Regions from separate parts of the Pararhizobium sp. DWP1-1-3 genome, predicted to be linked through region 4. Evidence: predicted binding sites of a transcription regulator. Region 4 holds the regulator's gene; each other region holds the start of a gene.

Region 1 (5,518 bases), on a different contig from region 4:
TTCTCCGGCCGCAACAACGAACGAAATATCGTGGAAAATCAGGTCCTCACCGCGTTTCGCACTGAGGCCTTCGACACGCAGGCGGATCGGCATTCACATTCCCTTTACGACGTTCGTCGCAGCGCAAAAAAATTGTCTCAAATTGAGGACGGATGGTCTGGCACGTTCCGGAGAAATTATCTATAACCGCCCCAACACGCCAGCGGTCGGCGTGAATTTCATCCTAGCGCCGAACTTGGAATGATTTCCACGTACGGACAGCGGAAATGGCCGTACCCGCATCCCATATCGCGCTTTAAATGCGTTCGGGCGTTCGTGCGTCACGTTTTGGCGATCTAACGGAACGGGGTATTCCAGTGTCCAAATCCCTAGACAGTTTCAATTGTCGTTCGACGCTTTCCGTCAACGGCGTAGACTACGTCTATTACAGCCTGCCGAAGGCGGAAGAAAACGGCCTCGCCGGCGTTTCAAAGCTTCCTTATTCGATGAAGGTTCTGCTTGAGAACCTCTTGCGCTTCGAAGACGGGCGGACGGTCACCAAGGAGAATATCCTGGCCGTTGCCGACTGGCTGAACAACAAGGGCCGCGAAGAAAACGAAATCGCCTACCGCCCGGCCCGCGTGCTGATGCAGGACTTCACCGGCGTTCCCGCCGTCGTCGATCTGGCCGCGATGCGCGACGCGATGGTTTCGCTCGGTGGCGATCCGGAAAAGATCAACCCCCTGGTTCCCGTCGACCTCGTCATCGACCATTCGGTCATCGTCGACGAATTCGGCACGCCAACGGCCTTCGCCCGCAATGTCGAGCTCGAATACGAGCGCAACGGCGAGCGCTACCGCTTCCTGAAATGGGGCCAGCAGGCCTTCAAGAATTTTCGCGTCGTTCCTCCGGGCACCGGTATCTGTCACCAGGTGAATCTTGAGTATCTCGGCCAGACCGTCTGGACCAAGGAAGAAGACGGCGAGATCACCGCCTATCCGGATACCTGCGTCGGCACCGACAGCCACACGACCATGATCAATGGTCTTGGCGTTCTCGGCTGGGGCGTTGGCGGTATCGAAGCGGAAGCGGCCATGCTCGGCCAGCCCGTTTCCATGCTCCTGCCTGAAGTCATCGGTTTCAAGCTGACCGGCAAGCTCAAGGAAGGCGTTACCGCGACCGACCTCGTGCTGATGGTCGTGCAGATGCTGCGCAAGAAGGGCGTCGTTTCCAAGTTCGTCGAATTCTTCGGCTCGGGCCTCGACAACATGACTTTGGCCGACCGCGCAACGATCGGCAACATGGGTCCGGAATATGGCGCGACCTGCGGCTTCTTCCCGGTCGATTCCGAAACCATCAACTACCTCACCATGTCCGGCCGCGAAGAACAGCGCATCGCGCTGGTCGAAGCCTATTCCAAGGCACAAGGCATGTGGCGTGACAATGACGGTTCCGATCTGGTCTTCACCGACACGCTCGAACTCGATCTCGGTCAGGTTGTTCCGGCCATGGCCGGCCCGAAGCGTCCGGAAGGCCGCATCCCGCTGGAAAACATCGCATCCGGTTTTGCCGGTTCGCTGGAAGGCGAATACAAGAAGCCGGGCCAGCTCGACATGCGCTATGCCGTCGAAGGCGCGGATTACGATATCGGTCACGGCGACGTGGCGATTGCCGCCATCACGTCCTGCACCAACACGTCCAACCCCTCGGTTCTGATCGCTGCCGGCCTTCTCGCCCGCAACGCCGTCGCCAAGGGCCTGAAGACCGCACCATGGGTCAAGACATCGCTCGCACCTGGAAGCCAGGTTGTCGGTGAGTACCTGTCCAAGTCCGGCCTGCAGGATTCGCTGGATGCACTCGGCTTCAATCTCGTCGGCTTCGGCTGCACGACCTGCATCGGCAATTCCGGCCCGCTACCGGCACCGATCTCCAAGACGATCAACGAGAAGGGCCTGATTATGTCCGGCGTTCTCTCGGGCAACCGCAACTTCGAAGGCCGCATCTCGCCGGACGTTCAGGCGAACTACCTCGCCTCGCCGCCGCTGGTCGTCGCCTATGCGCTCGCCGGTACGGTCCAGAAGGACCTCACTACCGAGCCGCTCGGCATCGGCAGCGATGGACAGCCGGTGTTCCTCAAGGACGTCTGGCCGACATCGCAGGAAATTCAGGAATACATCCTGAAATACGTCACACGCGCACTCTACGCATCGAAATATGCCGACGTGTTCAAGGGCGACGCCAACTGGCAGGCCGTCCAGATTCCGGAAGGCCAGACCTACGCCTGGGACGACAACTCGACCTATGTGCAGAACCCGCCCTACTTCGTCGGCATGGGCAAGACCGGTTCGGGCATCTCCGACATCAAGGGCGCCCGCGTCCTTGGCCTGTTCGGCGACAAGATCACCACCGACCACATCTCGCCGGCCGGATCGATCAAGGCAGCGTCGCCTGCCGGTGCCTACCTGATCAACCACGGCGTCGGCATTGCCGACTTCAACCAGTACGGCACGCGCCGCGGCAACCATGAAGTGATGATGCGCGGCACGTTTGCCAATATCCGCATCCGTAATCACATGATGGGCCCGAACGGCAAGGAAGGCGGCTACACGATCCACTATCCTTCGAAGGAAGAGATGTCGATCTACGACGCCGCCATGCAGTACAAGGCCGAAGGCGTGCCGCTGGTCATCTTCGCCGGCGTCGAGTACGGCAACGGTTCGTCGCGTGACTGGGCTGCCAAGGGTACCAACCTTCTCGGCGTCAAGGCCGTGATCGCCCAGTCGTTCGAGCGTATCCACCGCTCCAACCTCGTCGGCATGGGCATCGTGCCCTTCGTCTTCGAGGAAGGCACGACTTGGGAATCGCTCGGCCTGAAGGGCGACGAGAGCGTCACGATCGACGGTCTCGCCAATGTCCAGCCGCGTGAAAAGCGCGTCGCCAGGATCACCTATGCCGACGGCACGGTGAAGGACGTTCCGCTGATCTGCCGCATCGATACGCTCGATGAGGTCACCTACATGAACAATGGCGGCATCCTGCAGACGGTTCTGCGCGATCTCGCTGCCTGATGGCATCACGAATGCTGACATGAACGAAACCGGGGCTTTCACGAGCCCCGGTTTTTTTGTGATCACCGGAGCCTCAAGCCTCACTCCAACGTGATTTTCCGTTGAAAGAGGAGCAGCGTATGAAGGATGCCGACAGAGGCTTTACGCCGGTACAACACGGTTAAGCTGCCGACCTTGAAATGCCACACCCTCGAAATGGAAGTCCCGATGTCTGGATCAAGCACCGTTCGCCGCATCATGCTCGCCTTTGGCCTCGGCCTCATGGCGATGCCGGCTATGGCCGAAGATGCGGTAAAGCCGGCAGGCGTCGTGGAACTGTTCACCAGCCAGGGCTGCTCCTCTTGCCCGCCGGCGGACGCGGCTTTGAAAACGCTGATCGACGACGGCAAGGTCGTGGCGCTCTCCTATCATGTCGATTACTGGAACTATCTCGGCTGGGCCGACACGCTGGCCTCGAAGGACAATACTGCCCGGCAATATGCCTATGCGAAAATGTTCGGCCGTAGTGGTGTCTACACGCCGCAGGCGGTGCTCAACGGCCGCGACCACATCAACGGCGCCGATCTCGACGGAATCAACAATCGCTTGTCGGCAATGAAGGCAACGGGGGACGGGCTTGCCGTTCCAGTCTCCGCCAGCGTCCGCAAAGACGAGATCGATATCAGGATCGGGGCCGGCACAGGCAAGGCCAATGTCGTCGTCGTCTATTTCAATCGCCAGCAGCTCGTCGATGTCAAGAAGGGCGAAAACAGCGGCAAGACGATTTCCTATTGGCACTCCGTCCGCGACATCCAGACGATCGGCATGTGGGACGGCAAGCCTGCCAGTTTCGTGTTGCCCGCGTCCATCCTCAACGAAGGCGAAAACGGCGGCTGTGCGGTGCTTCTACAGCAGATGAAAGACAATGAAACGCCCGGCGCCATCGTTGGTGCCACAACTGTCATGGCAACTACTGCTCAATGACGGACTAGCTTTTTAAGCTTGATCTGGTTCGGCCCGGCAGCATCGAGGGGCTGGGGCTGAGGGTTCGAAGATGCCGGACCGAACCGGCCACATTTCGCAGGCGCAGACAGCACCCGCTCGATATGGCGTGTGGAGTAACCGCGTCCGAAGGACGCTTTGGCTAGCCACTCCATTGCTGCACCCGCTGAGGACAGAAAAATCCTTAACGCACATGCAGGCCGGACACTCGGAAGGACTCCCTCGCGCCAACGATAGGGAGTTTCCCTGTCAAATGGGGCGTCGGTTTGTTTAAAATGCGGCACGCCGAAAAAAGTCACCCACTATTTCGACGGGCCTTGCGGCTTGCATTTCAGCCAAGGTCAGGCAAACTGTAACCGTCCTGTCACAATATAAGGCCGGAGTACCGATGACTGATCAGCCGGATTTGCCGCAAGGCGAGACCCGTTCCGAAAGGCAGAAATCGTCCGATGTGGTTGTTAACCTGCACGAATATCGCAGCAGCAATCAGGACCAACTTCCCATAACCTTCCACCGCCGCGAGCTGGACATGATCCTCCGGGTCTACGGCCGCATGGTCGGCGAAGGCGAATGGCGCGACTATGCGATGGACCACCTGCGTGACAAGGCCGTCTTCTCGGTTTTCAAGCGGTCGGGTGAAATGCCGCTGTTTCGGATCGAAAAGAACCCGAAACTGTCTGCCAGGCAAGGCGCCTTCAGCGTCGCCAATACCCATGGCATGATCCTGAAGCGTGGCCATGACCTGCAGCAGGTTCTCAAAGTCTTCGACAAGATGCTGAAGGTCATCAAGACCTGAGTTAGCCCCGGTAGAGCGTATCGGGGTAGACGCCCGGCTCCGGATCGGTCGTCAGCCCCTCGCCGAGCGGCAATTGCATGATGATCGTATCGAGCCAGCGGCCGTGCTTGAAACCCGTGCCCTTCATAAGCCCGCCATGCTCGAAACCGGCCGCACGATGGACGGCGACCGAAGCTGGATGCGCGCCGCCGATGACGGCGACCATCTGGCGGAAGCCCAGCGTTGTGCAGAGCCGGATCAGTTCAGCCAGCAGCGCCTTGCCCACACCACGCCCCCGCGCCTCCGGTGCCAGATAGATCGAATCCTCGACCAGGAAACGGTAGGCCGTGCGGGTCCGGAATGCCGAGGCATAGGCGTAACCCAAGAGGATGCCGTCCGCATCGACCGCAACGATATAGGGATAGCCATTGCCGGTGATCACCGAAAAGCGCGAGGCCATTTCAGATTCATCCGGCGCCGTCATCTCATAGGAGGCGACGCCGTTCAGCACGGATTCCCGATAGATCGCTGTAATAGCGGGAATGTCGGATGGGGTCGCATCGCGCAGGATAAAGGACATGGGCAGACCTGTCTGGAAGAGGTTTGTCTCGTCTGCCATATCGCATCCGACCATTCAAGCGGGCCGCCTTGCCAAAATGCAGGCAACAAAAAAGGCGGCCGAAGCCGCCTTTATCAGAAGTATCCGGTTCCGGAT
Region 2 (5,518 bases), on a different contig from region 4:
CGCCATGGGCTGCGCCGCGTGCGTCGGGGCTGAGGTCGCCGCGCTGCACAAGCGTCAGGGCCGCATAGAGCTGGTCGGTGAAAAAGTCGGAACGGCGGCAGTCAAACGACAGTGTCGAGACGGCTGAAAGCGTGTGTTCCTTGCCCATGAAACCGCCGAAGCCGGTTTCCATGCCCCAGATCGCGATGATCGGGCCAGCCGGAACACCGTAGCGCTTTTCGATGGAACTGAAGAGAGCGGCGTTCTGCGCCTTCATCTTCTTGCCGCGCGAAATGATCGTCTGGCCGCCACGCTTCTGCATGAACTGGCTCAGCGACAGCTTGAAACTCTTCTGGCCCCGGTCGGCACGGATCGTTGCCTTGTTGTAGGTGACGTTGGCGAAGGCCTTGTTCAGCACCGCCGGGCTGATGCCGCGGCCTGCGGCTTCGCCTTTGAAGTCCTCGACCCAGGCGTCGAAGCCTGCCGATGTGTTGCTGCATTGTGCAGCCGCTGCCACCGATGGCAGAATTGCTGCCGCAATCATCGCCGTGAAACCTGCCAGTACGCACTTTGCCTTGCGCATGAAATACCCCGTATTGCCCGAATCCAAAATTTATGACCGCAAAATGCCAGTCTTTGCGGTTTCTGTCACGACGTTGCTACAGTATTGAGAGGCCGCGTTTCACGTGAATCCTCCTTTTGACTGTGAAAAAACGTCACAGTTGCCTTTTTACAAAGAAGCCCCGCATCCCGTTAACGGATCATGCGAGGCTTTTCACCCAATCGCGACGATAGAAACCAAAGGCTGGTCGCATCTCGATCGGGTATAATCGGATAAACTTTATATTTTCTGATCAAGCAGCCTGTTTCTTCGCCTTGATCAGGCCGCGATTGACGAGGAGCTCGGCAATCTGGATGGCATTGAGGGCGGCGCCCTTGCGCAGGTTGTCGGAAACCACCCAGATATTCAGGCCGTTCTCGACGGTTGCGTCCTCGCGGATGCGCGAAATATAGGTCGCATCTTCGCCGGCGCTTTCGTAAGGCGTGATGTAGCCGCCGTTTTCATGCTTGTCGATGACGATGCAGCCGGGCGCTTCGCGCAGGATGTCGCGGGCCTGGTCGGCGGTGATCTCGTTTTCGAATTCGATATTGATCGCTTCCGAATGACCGATGAACACCGGAACGCGCACGGCCGTGCAGGTCAGCTTGATCTTCGGATCGAGGATCTTCTTGGTTTCGGCCATCACCTTCCACTCTTCCTTCGTGTAGCCGTCTTCCATGAACACATCGATGTGCGGGATGACGTTGAAGGCGATGCGCTTGGTGAACTTCTTGCTTTCCATCGGATCGGCGACGAAGACGGCGCGGGTCTGGTTGAACAGCTCGTCCATGCCGTCCTTGCCTGCGCCGGAGACCGACTGGTAGGTGGAGACGACGACGCGCTTGATCTTGGCAAAGTCATGCAACGGCTTCAGCGCCACGACGAGCTGGGCAGTCGAGCAATTCGGGTTGGCAATGATGTTGCGCTTGGTGAACTGGGTGATGGCGTCGGGGTTCACTTCCGGAACCACCAGCGGCACGTCCTGGTCGTAGCGCCAGGCCGAGGAGTTGTCGATGACGACGCAGCCCTGCGCGCCGATCTTCGGCGACCACTTCAGCGATACGGCGCCGCCGGCCGACATCAGGCAAATGTCGGTGTCGGAAAAATCGTAATTTTCGAGGTTCTTGACCTTCAGCGTCTTGTCGCCGAAGGACACTTCGGTGCCCTGGCTGCGGGCCGAGGCCAGCGCCACGACTTCATCTGCCGGAAAACCCCGTTCTTCGAGGATGTTCAGCATCTCGCGGCCGACATTTCCGGTCGCGCCGGCAATAGCAATCTTGAAACCCATTGTCTTTGCTCTCTTTCTGTCTCTCCACGGGGCTTTGGGGGAAACCCGCCGGCCAAAGGCGCGGGTTTCAGGTCCCCGGCCGTGCCGGGGAGAGAGCGGTGGCCAGAGACGTCAGACGGTTTTCGTCGTCGTTTTGGCCGTTGTTTTGGAAGATATCGAGAAAGAACGAACCCGCCCGGCAGCAAATGCCGGGGCGATCAGCGCAGCGATGGCGTAACCAAAACGGTGCATGGTGGGTCCTTTTCCGCTGCTGCTCATACGCGGTTTTGGCGCGGAGTCAACAGGCAAGCAAGAAATGAGGGTCGGGAAGGCACGCCGTCAAAACGTTACGGAAGTGTCATGCCGTTGTCATCGCGGGTGCCTATTGCGGGCCGTCAGCTCGAAAGCAAACCAAAAAGGGGTTTTCCATGCGTATGCTTCTGTCGGCGCTTGCCGCCACGACAATCCTCGCTGGTGCCGCACAGGCCACCACCGTTTATCCGCTGGATCGTGCCACGATTCTCGCTGGCTCGCCCTTCGATTTCAAGGTCGAGTTCAAGTCCGCCGTCAAGCCGGAAGACGTCAAGATCACCGTCAATGGCCAGGATTACAAGACGGTTCTGGGCAAGGAAGCCGAATTCGTCGCCGAAGAAAAAGGCAAGGACGACAAGGTCCTCGGCTCCGCCCTGATTGCCCGTGATCTCGTTTTGCCGACCGAAGGCGCCTACACGATCGAAGTGACCGCCGGCTCTGAATCGAAGTCGGTGACCTGGGACGTCTACAATACCGGCGAAACCCAGAAGGCCAAGAACATCATCTTTCTGCTCGGCGACGGCCTGTCCGTGGCCCATCGCACCGGCGCCCGCATCATGTCGAAGGGCATGACCGAAGGTAAGGCCAACGGCCGCCTCAACATGGATGACCTCGACCATATGGCTTTCGTCGGCACGTCATCGACCGAAGCGATCGCCACCGACAGCGCCAACACCATGTCGGCCTACATGACCGGCCATAAGACCGCCGTCAACGCGCTGGGTGTCTATGCCGACCGTACGCCCGACAGCTTCGATGACCCGAAGGTCGAAACCATCGCCGAAGCCATCCGCCGCCAGACGAAGAAGTCGATCGGTATCGTCTCGACTGCGGAAATCGAAGACGCGACGCCGGCTGCCGTCGTCGCCCACACCCGCAAGCGCGGCGACAAGGAGCAGATCGTCGGCATGATGTTCGACGTCAAGCCGGATGTCATCCTCGGCGGTGGTTCGGCCTATTTCCTCGGCAAGGACGTTCCGGGCTCCAAGCGCAAGGACGACAAGGACTATATCAAGCTGTTCCACGACGCCGGCTACACGCTCGCAACCGACAAATCCGAGCTTCAGACCGCAACCGGCACCAACACAGGCAAGATCCTCGGCCTCTTCCACACCGGCAACATGGATACGGCGCTGGACCGTGAGTTCCTGAAAAAAGGCACGGTCGAAAAATTCCCGAACCAGCCCGGCCTGGTCGATATGACCAAGGCGGCGCTCGGGGAATTGTCGAAGAACGAGGAAGGCTTCTTCCTGATGGTCGAAGGCGCCAATATCGACAAGATGTCCCATCCCCTCGACTGGGATCGTGCGCTGGTCGAAACCATCGAATTCGACAAGGCGGTCGGCGTTGCCCGCGAGTTCGCCGCAACCCATCCCGACACGCTGATCGTCGTCACCGGCGACCATGCCCACGGCGTTTCGATCATCGGCACCGTCGATGATGAAAAGCCCGGCACCGAGATGCGCGAAAAGGTCGGCACCTACGCTGAAGCCGGATTCCCGAACTATACCGACGAAAACAAGGACGGCTATCCGGACAAGGTCGATGTCAGCCGCCGCCTGTTCCTCAGCGCCAACAACGGCCCGGATCACTACGAGACCTTCCGTCCGAAGCTCGATGGTCCGTTCGTTCCGGCAATCCAGAACGAGAAGAAGGAATATATCGCCAACGAAGCCTACAAGGATGTTCCCGGTGCCGTCTTCGTGCAGGGTAACATTCCCAAGAGCGGCGACAGCGGCGTGCATTCGGTCGATGATGTCGTCCTGCAGGCAGCCGGTCCGGGTGCCGAGGGCTTCAAGGGGTATATGGAAGAAAGCGACATCTACCGCGTTCTCGCCGATACCCTGGCTCTTGGCGTCAAGCAGACCAACTGATCCATAATCGCGTCCGGCGGGCTGGTGAGACAGCCCGCCGTCAGGTGACTGAGGACCGACTTTGATGCGGTTGTTGGTGGGTGATACTGATACTCAACCGCCGTCATTCCTGTGCTCGTCACAGGAATCCAGTCAGCCCAAGTCTTTGGGCTGAAAGAGTCTTTTGACCCGACAGACGTCGGGTCACTGGATCCCCGCCACAAGGGCGAGGATGACGGGTTTGGAGAGCGCCCAATGCGAAAAATCCCCTGGAGAGGAATTGGGCTCTCATTACGACCGTTACCGAATGATAAGAATGGACTTCGTTAGCCGGGTTTCCGTTTTCCCGGCCTGATATCATAAGTTAAGGTGGACGCCCGATGACCGGTCCCTGTGCAGGAACCACGCGCCGCGATGCGCTACGCCTGTTGGCCAGTCTGCCTTTGCTGGCGGCTGTGCGCCCGGCCGCAGCCGCCGTTCCATCCCTGTCGTTCGATGAGCTCTACAGAAAGTTCGGCGTTCTCGGACTGGAGTTCTCCGAAAAGGTGAAGTCGCTCGCCGGTCAGGAGATAATCATCAAGGGTTTTATGGCACCGCCGCTGAAGGCCGAGGCCGCATTCTTCGTGCTGAGCGAAATTCCCATGTCGCTCTGCCCGTTCTGCTCCTCGGACGCCGACTGGCCGGACAATATCGTCGTCGTCTATCTCGGTGAAAAACAGACATTCGTGCAGCCGTCGCAGACGATCGAGGCGCGCGGGGTGCTCGAATTCGGGTCATGGACCGATCCCGAAACCGGCTTCGTCAGCCTGCTGCGGCTGCGCAATGCCGAATATGCGTCGGTCTAGCGCCATGCTGTCGCTTGATCTCGCCTCTGTTTCGCTTTCCTATAGCGGCCTTCCCACACCGGTTCTCGATATCCCTTCGCTGTCCATCGCCGCAGGCAGCCGTGTCGCGGTCACCGGTGCCTCTGGCTCGGGAAAGAGCACGCTAGTCAATATCCTCACCGGGCTTGAGCGCTGCGCACGCGGCGGCTCTGTCCAATGGGGCGGAACCGATATCGCCCTTATGCCGGAACGCAGCCGCGATCGCTGGCGCGGCGTGCATATCGGCCTCGTCATGCAGGATTTCCATCTGTTCCCGGGTTTGAGCGCGGTCGATAACATCCTTCTGCCCGCCCGCCTGTCGCGCGCGATGAAACCGGGTTATCCGGATCGGGCGCTGATGCTGCTTTATGCCGTCGGTCTCTGCCGCGCCGACCAGAAAGTCGAAACCATGTCGCGCGGCGAAATGCAGCGCGTCGCGATTGCAAGGGCGCTGCTCAGAAAACCGGGCGTGCTGATCGCCGATGAACCGACCGCAAGCCTCGACAGTGACAGCGGCGATGCCGTCGCCCGGCTGCTGATCGACCTGGCGGTCAACAATGAAAGCACGCTGATCGTCGTTTCCCATGATCCACGGCTGACCGGCAGGCTCGATCGCCGTATCACGTTGTCGGCCGGCCGGATT
Region 3 (5,518 bases), on a different contig from region 4:
AGATGGGCCAGGATTTCCGCGGCGATCCGTCGTCTGCTCTCTTGGAGGTGCTGGATCCGGAACAGAACTCGACGTTCATGGACCACTATCTGGAGGTCGAGTACGACCTTTCGAACGTGATGTTCATCACCACGGCGAATACGCTCAATATCCCGGCCCCGTTGATGGACCGCATGGAAGTGATCCGTATCGCCGGCTACACGGAAGAAGAAAAGCTGGAAATCGCCAAGCGGCACCTGTTGCCGAAGGCGATTGCCGATCACGCGCTTCAGTCGAAAGAGTTCTCGATCACCGACGGTGCCTTGTCAGCGATCATCCAGACCTATACCCGCGAAGCCGGTGTGCGTAGCCTTGAGCGCGAGCTGATGAAGGTTGCCCGCAAGGCCGTCACGGAAATCCTCAAGGGTCGCACCGACAAGGTTGAAGTGACAGCCGAGAACATCAACGACTATCTTGGTGTTCCACGCTATCGCCATGGCGAAGCCGAGCGCACCGACCAGGTCGGTGTCGTCACCGGTCTCGCCTGGACGGAAGTCGGCGGCGAGCTTCTCACCATCGAAGGCGTCATGATGCCCGGCAAGGGCCGCATGACGGTGACCGGCAACCTGCGCGACGTGATGAAGGAATCGATTTCGGCTGCGGCATCCTACGTCCGCTCCCGCGCGATCGACTTCGGCATCGAGCCGCCCTTGTTCGACAAGAGCGATATCCATGTGCACGTGCCGGAAGGCGCGACACCGAAGGACGGTCCGTCCGCAGGTGTGGCCATGGCAACGGCAATCGTGTCGATCATGACTGGTATTGCCGTCAACAAGGACGTGGCGATGACGGGTGAAATCACCCTGCGCGGCCGTGTCCTGCCGATCGGTGGCCTGAAGGAAAAGCTGCTCGCAGCCCTTCGCGGCGGCATCAAGAAGGTGCTGATCCCGGAAGAAAACGCCAAGGACCTGGCTGATATTCCGGACAACGTGAAGAACAATATGGAGATCGTTCCGGTCTCGCATATTGGCGAGGTTCTGCAGCATGCACTGCTGCGGGTTCCGGTCGCGATCGAGTGGGATCCGGCCAAGCAGGCGGTGCCTGTTGCGGCAACCGATCCGGCTGACGACGCCGGCGCGCTGATTGCCCATTAGGCACTTGACTTGAGCGCGAACTGGTGCCTGCCGCAGGTTGTGCACTGATTTGAAGCGGAAACAGTGGAAGACCGGCATTTTTGCCGGTCTTTTTTATGTAAAACCCTGCGCAAAGCCTTGCATTCCATGGGATTCGGAGCGATTGGGTTTGCCAAGGCGGGGGCGGCGCGTATGCTGCCCTCGGCTTGAAAATTGAGTCGTTTCGAACCAGTATTGAAAGGGGTGGAAACATGAACAAGAATGAGCTCGTGTCCGCAGTTGCCGAGAAGGCCGGACTCTCGAAGACAGATGCATCTTCTGCAGTTGATGCAATCTTCGACGTTATCCAGGCAGAACTGAAGAACGGCGGCGACGTTCGCCTCGTTGGCTTCGGCAACTTCTCGGTCAGCCGCCGCGAAGCATCCAAGGGTCGTAACCCGTCCACTGGCGCAGAAGTTGATATCCCAGCCCGCAACGTGCCGAAGTTCTCGGCCGGCAAGGGTCTCAAGGACGCCGTGAACTAAGTTTCATGTTTCGTCTGCAGCACCGTGGCGAAGACGCCAACGGTTCGAGAGCAGGTTGATTTGAGGCCCGGGTTTTCCCGGGCCTCTTTTCCTTTGAAGCCTTTGCCTGGCTTCGTGTTGGCGACCGATTTCTAATATGCTTTGACTGTCATGCGGGTGTTACACAGCGCGATCAAAACCCCTTCCATATTCATTGATCAGGAGGGACATCCCGTGAAGACATTTTCGCTCACCGCAGCACTCGCTGCCGTGCTTGCCGCCTCGACCGCGTCAGCCGTCAGCGCAGAACCGGTATTCAATCGTATTGCCTCCTTCGCCGTCGCCGGCAATCTGCCTGAAGGCGTTGACAAGAAATCCGTCACCTCGGCTGAAATCATCGCCGCCAGCGAAGACGGCAACATGCTGGTCTATTCCGACAGCCCGAACAAGGCGATCGGCTTTATCGATATCACCGATGCCAAGGCCCCGAAGGCCGGCGGTTCCGTCGCTTTCGACGGTGAGCCGACGTCGGTGACCATCGCCGCCGGCAAGGCGCTTGTCGCGATCAACACGCGCGAAAGCTTCGTCAAGCCGTCGGGCATCCTGGCGCAGGTGGATATCGCTTCCAAGGCGATCGACACGACCTGCGATCTCGGCGGCCAGCCGGACTCCATCGCCCTCAACAAGGACAAGACGATTGCCGCGATCGCCATCGAAAACGAGCGCGACGAAGAGGTCAATGACGGCGACATCCCGCAGATGCCGGCCGGCGATCTGGTGATCCTGTCGCTGAAGGATGGCGTCGTCGATTGCGGCTCGATCAAGCACGTCACGCTGACCGGACTTGCCGATGTCGCCGGCGACGATCCCGAGCCGGAATTCGTCGCCTTCAACGGCCAGGACGAGATCGCGCTGACGCTGCAGGAAAACAACTACATCGTCATCATCGACGGCAAGACCGGCACCGTGAAGAGCCATTTCTCCGCCGGTACCGTCAACCTTGAAGGCATCGACACCAAGAAGGACGGTGCACTGAAGTTCACCGGCGAGATCAAGGATGTCGCCCGCGAACCCGACGCCGTGAAGTGGCTGGACGACGACCGCTTCGTCGTTGCCAACGAAGGCGACTGGAAGGGCGGCGCCCGCGGCTTCACCATCTTCGACAAGACTGGCAAGGTTCTTTACGAGAACGGCGCCGGCTTCGAGCGCGAGATCGCCAAGATTGGTCACTACCCGGACAAGCGCAACAAGAAGGGCGTCGAACCGGAAGGCCTGGAAGCCGCCAAGTTCGGCGACGACAATCTGTTGTTCGTGCTGGCCGAGCGTGCGTCCGTCGTCGGCGTCTACAAGGACACTGGCGCCGAGCCGGAGCTTCTCCAGCTTCTGCCGTCGGGCATCGGCCCTGAAGGTGCCGTTGCCATTGCGAGCCGCAACCTGTTCGTGACCGCAAACGAAACCGACCTCGTCGAAGATGGCGGAGCCCGTTCGCACGTCATGATCTATGAGCGTGCGGAAGGCGAAGCTGCCTATCCGCAGATCGTCTCCACCGAGAAGGACGGCGAACTGATCGGCTTCGGCGCGCTTTCCGGCCTTGCTCCGGTCAAGGACAAGCCGGGCATGCTCTACGCCGTCAACGATTCGTTCTACGCCTCGCAGCCGACGATCTTCACGATCGACGCCACTGCAAAGCCGGCGAAAATTGTCGATGCCCTGCGCATCACACGCAATGGTGCCGCCGCACAGAAGCTTGACAGCGAAGGCCTGTCCCCGGACGGCGAGGGCGGCTTCTGGCTCGCCAATGAAGGCGATGCCGACAAGCTCGTCGGTCACGCCATCATTCACGTGAACAAGAAGGGTGAGATCGAGAAGGAAATCGCCATTCCCGCCGAGCTGCGCGCCGGCGAGAAGCGCTTTGGCTTCGAAGGCATCACCAGCGTTGGCGAAGGCGATGACCAGGTTCTGTGGATGGCCATGCAGCGCGAATGGGGCGATGACGAAAAGGGCTTTGTGAAGCTCGTTTCCTACAAGCCGTCCTCGAAGGAATGGGGCGCCGTGCGCTATCCGCTCGAAAAGACCGAAGAAGGCTGGGTCGGCCTTTCCGAAATTACCGCCAGCGGCGACTACGCCTACATCATCGAGCGTGACAACCTGGTCGGCGATGCCGCCAAGCTGAAGAAGCTCTACCGCGTCGCGCTTGCCGACCTGAAGCCGGCCAAGCTCGGCGGCGAGCTGCCTGTCGTCAAGAAGGAGGAGGTCCGCGACCTCGTTCCCGACCTGAAGTCAGCCACCAACGGTTACGTCGTCGACAAGGTCGAAGGCTTCACCGTCGATGCAGCCGGCAACGGCTATGTCGTCACCGATAATGATGGTGTCGACGGCTCCTCGGGCGAAACCCTGTTCTTCTCGATCGGTACAATGAACGCAATGTGATTGCGTCGGTATTGAGAGCGGAAAAGGCCGGAACATGATGTTCCGGCCTTTTCCATTTGTACCTGTTGAGGTCGGCGAAAGACGCGCTATTCGGCTGCAGTTTCGCCGTTTCCTTCCGCTTCCTTGCGTTTGCGGATTTCATCTGCCTTGGCCACCAGCCGGCTGACGATGTCGTGCATCTGGTCGAGCTGCTGATCGTCGAGTGCAGAGAAGATTTCCTCGATCAGCTGTTTGCGCGGATGTTCGGCGGCTTCGAGAACGACGCGGCCGACATCGGTGATCGAAACGATCTTGGCACGGCGGTCTTCCGGATCGGGCTTGCGCACCACCAGCTTGTCTCGCTCCAGCCCGTCGATGGCTTCCGTCACCGTTCGCGGCGCAAAATTCAGGGCACAGGCAATATCGGTCGACCGGCAGGGACCAAGCTTGCTCAGGAAAAACAGGAACTTGCTGCGCGCCAACGACACGCCTTCTTCCGTCATCGATTCGTTGATGAGGCGGTGGACGCGATGGTAGAGCTCAAAGAGCTTGTCGGAGACTTCGAATGTGGATTTCATGATGTTTTATATGGATATTATGAGGGGCCATGTCAAATGACGGTATTGTTGGTAGCCTAGTCAAGTCTAATTCCGGACCCGTGCGCCAAGGTCTCGCATCTCCCCAATAATGTTGCAGGGATGAAAGCGCTGAATAGACGTTGGACCAGGCCACCCACGGCATTGACGCGAGGCCGGACGCCGGGCCATGGTCGGTTATGCCCTTTCGTTTCGTCCATACCGCCGACCTTCATCTCGATTCCCCCTTGCGCAGTCTTGCACTGAAAAATCCGGAACTTGCCGAGCTGGTGCGCGGCGCGACCCGGACCGCGCTCGCAAGGATCGTCGATCTGTGCCTGGAAGAGAGTGTCGATGCGCTGCTGATTGCGGGCGACCTTTACGACGGCTCACAGACCTCGATGAATACGGCGCTCTATCTGTCGAGCGAATTGCGCCGGTTGGAGGGGGCCGGGATCGGCGTGTTCCTGATCCGCGGCAATCATGATTCGCAGTCGGCAGTGACGCGCGAGCTGACATTTCCTACCAATGTGCATGTGTTTGCCGGCCGGGCAAAGCCGGTGCGTGCCAAAGCTCTCGGCGATGGACGGGAAGTCCATATCCACGGTATCAGCTTTGCCAATCCGCACGCGCCCGACAGCCTGTTGCCGTCCTTTCACCCACCCGTCGCCGATGCCGTCAATATCGGCATGCTGCACACCAGCCTTGCCGGCACGCCGGGCCATGATCCCTATGCACCGACCAGCGTCGCCGAGCTTGCGCGGCACGGGTTTGACTATTGGGCTCTCGGCCATGTCCATCTGCGCCAGGTTCACTCCGAGAGCCCGTTGATCGTCATGCCGGGCATGCCGCAGGGGCGCGACATCAACGAGGCAGGGCCAAAGACGGTAACGCTGGTCACTGTCGGCGACGATGGCAC
Region 4 (5,518 bases):
CACCTATGGTGCATCGAGCCGTCCTGAAGCTGCCGGTATCGGGGTCGCCGCTCTCGGTTCGCTCTACATGATGCTGATCGTCCTGGTGCTTGCCCTCCCGATCGGCGTTGCAGCATCGATCTATCTGGAAGAGTTCGCACCGAAGAACCGGCTGACCGATCTCATAGAGGTCAACATCAACAACCTCGCGGCCGTTCCGTCCATCGTCTACGGTCTGCTCGGCCTGTCGATCTTCATCAACTTCGCCGGCATGCCCCGTTCGGCTGCCGTCGTGGGTGGTCTGGTGCTGACATTGATGACGCTTCCAACGATCATTATCGCCACCCGTGCAGCCCTGAAGGCGGTTCCGCCATCGATCCGCTCGGCAGCTTTGGGTCTTGGCGCTTCCAAGATGCAGACGATCTTCCACCACGTCCTGCCGCTCGCCATGCCGGGCGTCCTGACAGGCACCATCATCGGTCTGGCGCATGCGCTCGGCGAAACCGCGCCGCTGCTCCTGATCGGCATGGTGGCCTTCGTCGTCGATTATCCGGGCTCGCCGATGGACCCGTCCACTGCTCTGCCGGTCCAGATCTACATGTGGGCCAACGAAGCCGAACGTGCATTTGTCGAACGGACTTCGGGTGCGATCATGATCCTCTTGATCTTCCTCGTCGTCATGAACCTTGGCGCAATCCTGTTGCGGCGTCGCTTTGAGCGGCGCTGGTAGTGAGGTAGAAACATGAACATGATGTCAGAAGCAGCAGTTGAAAAGGCGCTGGACCAGAAAATGAACACTGTTCCCTTCAAGATGATCGGAAAGGACGTTTCGGTTTATTACGGCGAGAAGCGTGCGCTTTTCGATGTGAACCTCAACGTTCGCGAAAACACCGTCACCGCGCTGATCGGCCCGTCGGGCTGCGGCAAGTCGACATTTCTGCGGACGCTCAACCGCATGAACGACACCATCGACAGCTGCCGCGTTACCGGCAAGATCACCCTTGATGACGGCGACATCTACGATCCGAGCATCGACGTGGTGGAACTTCGTGCCCGCGTCGGCATGGTCTTCCAGAAGCCCAACCCGTTCCCAAAGTCGATCTACGAAAACGTCACCTACGGTCCGAAGATCCACGGTCTCGCCCGCACCAAGGCCGAACTCGATCAGATCGTCGAGTCAAGCCTGCAGAAGGCCGGCCTCTGGAACGAGGTGAAGGATCGCCTGCATGAATCCGGCACCGGCCTTTCCGGTGGTCAGCAGCAGCGTCTGTGCATTGCCCGCGCCGTTGCCGTCAGCCCGGAAGTCATCCTGATGGACGAGCCGTGCTCGGCGCTGGATCCGATCGCGACCGCCAAGGTCGAGGAACTGATCCACGAACTGCGCACGAACTACACGATCGTCATCGTCACGCACTCGATGCAGCAGGCCGCCCGCGTTTCGCAGCGCACCGCCATGTTCCACCTCGGCAATCTCGTCGAGGAAAACGACACCGACAAGATGTTCACCAATCCGGACGACCAGCGTACCCAGGATTACATCATGGGCCGCTTCGGCTGAGGACTTAGCTTGCCACCCTGTCATGAGGGCAGGGTGGTGGCCTTCCAACCCGGATTGTGATCGCAAGGAAAAACAATCATGTCTACGCACATTGCTTCCGTCTACGACGAAGATCTGAAGTACCTGACCCGGCGTATCTCCGAGATGGGCGGCCTGGCCGAACAGATGGTGGCCGAATCCGTGCGCGCGCTGGTCAATTCCGACCTGGCGCTTGCCCAGAAGGTCATTTCCGACGACGCCATTCTCGATGAGGCCGAGCGCCAGATCGGCGAAAAAGCAATCGTCACCATCGCCAAGCGCCAGCCGATGGCTGCCGACCTGCGCGAAATCATGGGATCGATCCGCATTGCCGCCGATCTCGAGCGGGTCGGCGATCTCGGCAAGAACAACGCCAAGCGGGTCATCGCCGTATCGACCGCCAGCCTGCCGCGTCAGCTGGCCCGCGGCCTCGAGCATCTGGCCGAGCTTGCGCTCGTTCAGCTCAAGGAAGTGCTCGACGTCTATGCGTCGCGTTCGCCGGAAAAGGCCAACAGCATCCGCGAGCGCGACAATGAGATCGATGCGATCTACACGTCGCTTTTCCGTGAACTGTTGACCTACATGATGGAAGATCCGCGCAACATCACGCCTTGCACGCATCTCTTGTTCTGCGCCAAGAACATCGAGCGCATCGGCGACCACGCCACCAACATCGCCGAAACCATCTACTATATGGCGACCGGCGCGCAGCCTGTCGGCGAGCGACCGAAGGACGATACGGCCAACACGGTCGGCGCGATCGGTAACTGATCACGCGATAAAGTAAGTAAATTCTTACGCACTGATTGCGCGAGCGGCCGCTGGAGCCGCTCGGCAAGCCTTCGGCCATCCGGCCGGGCGCCAAGGAGCTGAACTGAATGTTGCCAAGAATTGCCGTCGTTGAAGATGAAGAGGCGCTCAGCGTCCTCCTCCGATACAATCTTGAGGCCGAAGGGTTTGAAGTCGATACGATCAATCGTGGCGACGAGGCGGAAATGCGCCTGCAGGAACGCCTTCCCGATCTCCTGATCCTCGATTGGATGCTGCCGGGGGTTTCCGGCATCGAACTGTGCCGCCGGCTGCGCCAGCGCTCCGAGACAGAGCGCCTGCCGATCATCATGCTGACGGCACGCGGCGAGGAAAGCGAACGTGTTCGCGGGCTCGCCACCGGCGCCGACGACTATGTGGTCAAGCCGTTCTCGACGCCCGAACTGATGGCGCGGGTCAAGGCGATGCTGCGCCGGGCCAAGCCCGAAGTGCTGTCAACGCTGCTGAAATGCGGCGATATCGAACTCGACCGCGAAACCCATCGCGTCCATCGCAAGACCCGCGAAGTCCGTCTCGGACCGACCGAGTTCCGCCTGCTGGAATTCTTCATGGCCTCGCCCGGCCGTGTCTTTTCGCGCTCGCAGCTTCTGGACGGCGTCTGGGGCCACGACATCTATGTCGATGAGCGCACCGTGGACGTCCATGTCGGACGCCTGCGCAAGGCGCTGAACTTTTCCAACATGCAGGACGTGATCCGCACCGTGCGCGGCGCCGGCTATTCGCTGGAAAGCTGAGCGCCGTACAGGAAAGAACCGTCAGGCACTGCCGAGCGGTTCGCCAATCTCGATGGCGTGACCATCCGGATCATAAAGGCGGAAGACCCTCTGCGCCCAGGCTTGCGTCTCGATGGGGTGGATGAGGTTTACATCGCCGGAAATGCGCTCGAAAAGCGCATCCAATTTATCGTGTTCGAAATAGAGCAGGATATTTTGTCGGCCATAGGGCTCGGGAACGACTGACGGCTGTCCCCAGACCGTCGTTTCCAGGGATTTGCCGTCATGGATGGCAAATCCCGTTTCAAACATAACAAAATTGCCGAAGTCTCGGCTGATCACCAATCCCAGTATCTCGCAATAGAAAGTCTTCGAGATGCCGATATCCCGCACGAACGGGATGGGATTGACGAAACGGCCGATCCGGCCTCAGCGGGCCCGGCGACGCTCGCCGGACGGCTGGTAGGCAAGCTTGGCGTGGAATGTGCAGTAGGGCGATGTGTCCGGGGAATCGTTGCCGCAGAAGTGGAACTCGTCCTTCATCGGATCGCCAATCGGCCACTTGCAGGTGCGGTCGGTAAGCTCGGTCAGGACCAGGCGGCGCGACATCGGAACGACAACGTTATTGCCGGCCGGCGCTGCTTCCTGATCCTCGCTCGCGCCGATTTCCACTTCTTCCTTCATGACGGTTGCACCGGCGGTGCGGGTCACTGTGCGGGTGGCGGTCATGCGCGACGCTGTGTAAGTCGGTGCACGCGGCGCAGCGGACGGTGCTGGACGTTTTGCACGTGCCGTTGCGGTGCTGCCGCCGGCCTTGGCGCGGCCCGGCAGGCAGAGACGGTGGACCTTGCCGATGACGGCGTTACGGCTAACGCCGCCGAGCTGTGCAGCGATCTGGCTCGCGCTCAAGCCTTCGGCCCACAATTTCTTGAGTTTTTCGACCCGCTCGTCAGTCCAATTCATGGTCTTGTCTCCATTCCCAGCGTTGGTGATGGTCGAATCCTCCACCGAGCCCTGGATATGATCCGAGGCTGAAACGCGATAACACTTTTGGTGACTAGGTCCGCCGCATGCGTTCTAGTAATTGTTTCTTAACGTAGAGCCCGGGGGACTCTCTGACAAGAGTCCGGGGAATCTCACCGAATCGATTTCTGAGTTTTCCCCAACTTGCTTGCTATGCGTGGCATTTTTGCAAGGGTATCCGGCTAAAAAAATTGCGTCCGCTGTATAGCCGCGAATTGCCGGAAATCAGGGGCTTTTGTTGACATCGCAGTGCGAAGTGAAGATAGTGCCCCTGCCGCCGAAAGGCGGCATTTTGATTTTTTGCGGGTTGGTCACAGCCCTATCGACGACGCCGATTGTACAATTGCCGTGATGGTTTGAGGAGACATGCGCCATGGCCGATGCCACGCCGCTTTATGACACATATGCACGCGCGCCCCTGCGCTTCGAGCGCGGCGAAGGCGTCTGGCTGATCGCCGAGGACGGTACCCGCTATCTCGATTTTGCTGCCGGTGTGGCGGTTAATTCGCTGGGGCACGCACATCCGCATCTTGTGTCGGCATTGAAGGAGCAGGCAGACAAGGTCTGGCACCTCTCCAACCTTTATGAAGTTCCCGGCCAGGAAAGCCTCAGCCGCCGGCTGACGGAAGCGACGTTCGCCGACAAGGTGTTCTTCACCAATTCCGGTGCAGAAGCGCTGGAATGCGCCATCAAGACGGCGCGGCGCTATCATTTTTCCAAGGGCCAGCCGGAAAAATTCCATATCATCACGTTCGAAGGCGCCTTCCACGGCCGCACGCTGGCGACCATCGCCGCCGGTGGGCAGGCAAAGTACCTGGAAGGTTTCGGCCCGAAGGCGCCGGGCTTCTATCAGGTGCCATTCGGCGACATGGGCGCCCTGAAGGCTGCCATCAGCGAAGAGACCGCTGCGATCCTGATCGAGCCGATCCAGGGCGAGGGCGGTATCCGCACGGTACCGAAGGAATTCATGCAGGAATTGCGTGCCCTTTGCGACGAATACGGCCTGCTGCTCATCCTCGACGAGGTCCAGAGCGGCGTCGGCCGGACCGGCAAGCTGTTTGCGCATGAATGGGCCGGCGTCACCCCGGACATCATGGCGGTCGCCAAGGGCATCGGCGGCGGTTTCCCGCTCGGTGCCTGCCTTGCGACCGAGGACGCGGCGTCCGGCATGGTCGCCGGCACGCATGGCTCGACCTATGGCGGCAATCCGCTGGCCATGGCCGTCGGCAATGCCGTTCTCGATGTCATCCTTGCCGACGATTTCCTGCAGAACGTCCGCGATGTTTCTCTGGTCTTCCGGCAGGGCCTTGCCTCGCTGGCCGATCGTTTCCCCGATGTCATCGAGGAAATCCGCGGCGAAGGCCTGATGCTCGGCATCAAGGCCAAGGTGCCGTCTGCC

What was found. The regulator PhoB, encoded in region 4, activates phosphate uptake and scavenging genes when phosphate is short. The targets are predictions, from matches to a motif close to TGTCATNNANCTGTCAT.
Region 1: a site for PhoB is predicted at 4,380-4,396, ahead of ACP7BS_RS14130 (DUF2794 domain-containing protein). Genes of this name have one in related genera too.
Region 2: a site for PhoB is predicted at 2,204-2,220, ahead of ACP7BS_RS13275 (alkaline phosphatase). Genes of this name have one in related genera too.
Region 3: a site for PhoB is predicted at 1,783-1,799, ahead of ACP7BS_RS22655 (esterase-like activity of phytase family protein). Genes of this name have one in related genera too.

What each region holds. Positions count from the first base shown of each region.
Region 1 is NZ_JAFCTR010000005.1:304,857-310,374, reverse strand. Features, by position in the region: gene ccmA (heme ABC exporter ATP-binding protein CcmA) at 1-87, opposite strand, end outside; gene acnA (aconitate hydratase AcnA) at 357-3,047, shown strand; gene ACP7BS_RS14135 (DUF1223 domain-containing protein) at 3,255-4,010, shown strand; gene ACP7BS_RS14130 (DUF2794 domain-containing protein) at 4,417-4,824, shown strand; gene ACP7BS_RS14125 (GNAT family N-acetyltransferase) at 4,826-5,383, opposite strand; gene ACP7BS_RS14120 (Bax inhibitor-1/YccA family protein) at 5,518-5,518, opposite strand, start outside.
Region 2 is NZ_JAFCTR010000005.1:120,215-125,732, forward strand. Features, by position in the region: gene ACP7BS_RS13265 (lytic murein transglycosylase) at 1-562, opposite strand, end outside; gene ACP7BS_RS13270 (aspartate-semialdehyde dehydrogenase) at 834-1,868, opposite strand; gene ACP7BS_RS13275 (alkaline phosphatase) at 2,276-4,033, shown strand; gene ACP7BS_RS13280 (hypothetical protein) at 4,393-4,857, shown strand; gene ACP7BS_RS13285 (ABC transporter ATP-binding protein) at 4,862-5,518, shown strand, end outside.
Region 3 is NZ_JAFCTR010000013.1:92,584-98,101, reverse strand. Features, by position in the region: gene lon (endopeptidase La) at 1-1,133, shown strand, start outside; gene hupB (DNA-binding protein HupB) at 1,364-1,636, shown strand; gene ACP7BS_RS22655 (esterase-like activity of phytase family protein) at 1,850-4,045, shown strand; gene ACP7BS_RS22650 (MarR family winged helix-turn-helix transcriptional regulator) at 4,132-4,602, opposite strand; gene ACP7BS_RS22645 (metallophosphoesterase family protein) at 4,800-5,518, shown strand, end outside.
Region 4 is NZ_JAFCTR010000016.1:107,216-112,733, reverse strand. Features, by position in the region: gene pstA (phosphate ABC transporter permease PstA) at 1-709, shown strand, start outside; gene pstB (phosphate ABC transporter ATP-binding protein PstB) at 722-1,537, shown strand; gene phoU (phosphate signaling complex protein PhoU) at 1,616-2,326, shown strand; gene phoB (phosphate regulon transcriptional regulator PhoB) at 2,434-3,117, shown strand; gene ACP7BS_RS25010 (VOC family protein) at 3,139-3,519, opposite strand; gene ACP7BS_RS25005 (GcrA family cell cycle regulator) at 3,526-4,059, opposite strand; gene ACP7BS_RS25000 (aspartate aminotransferase family protein) at 4,493-5,518, shown strand, end outside.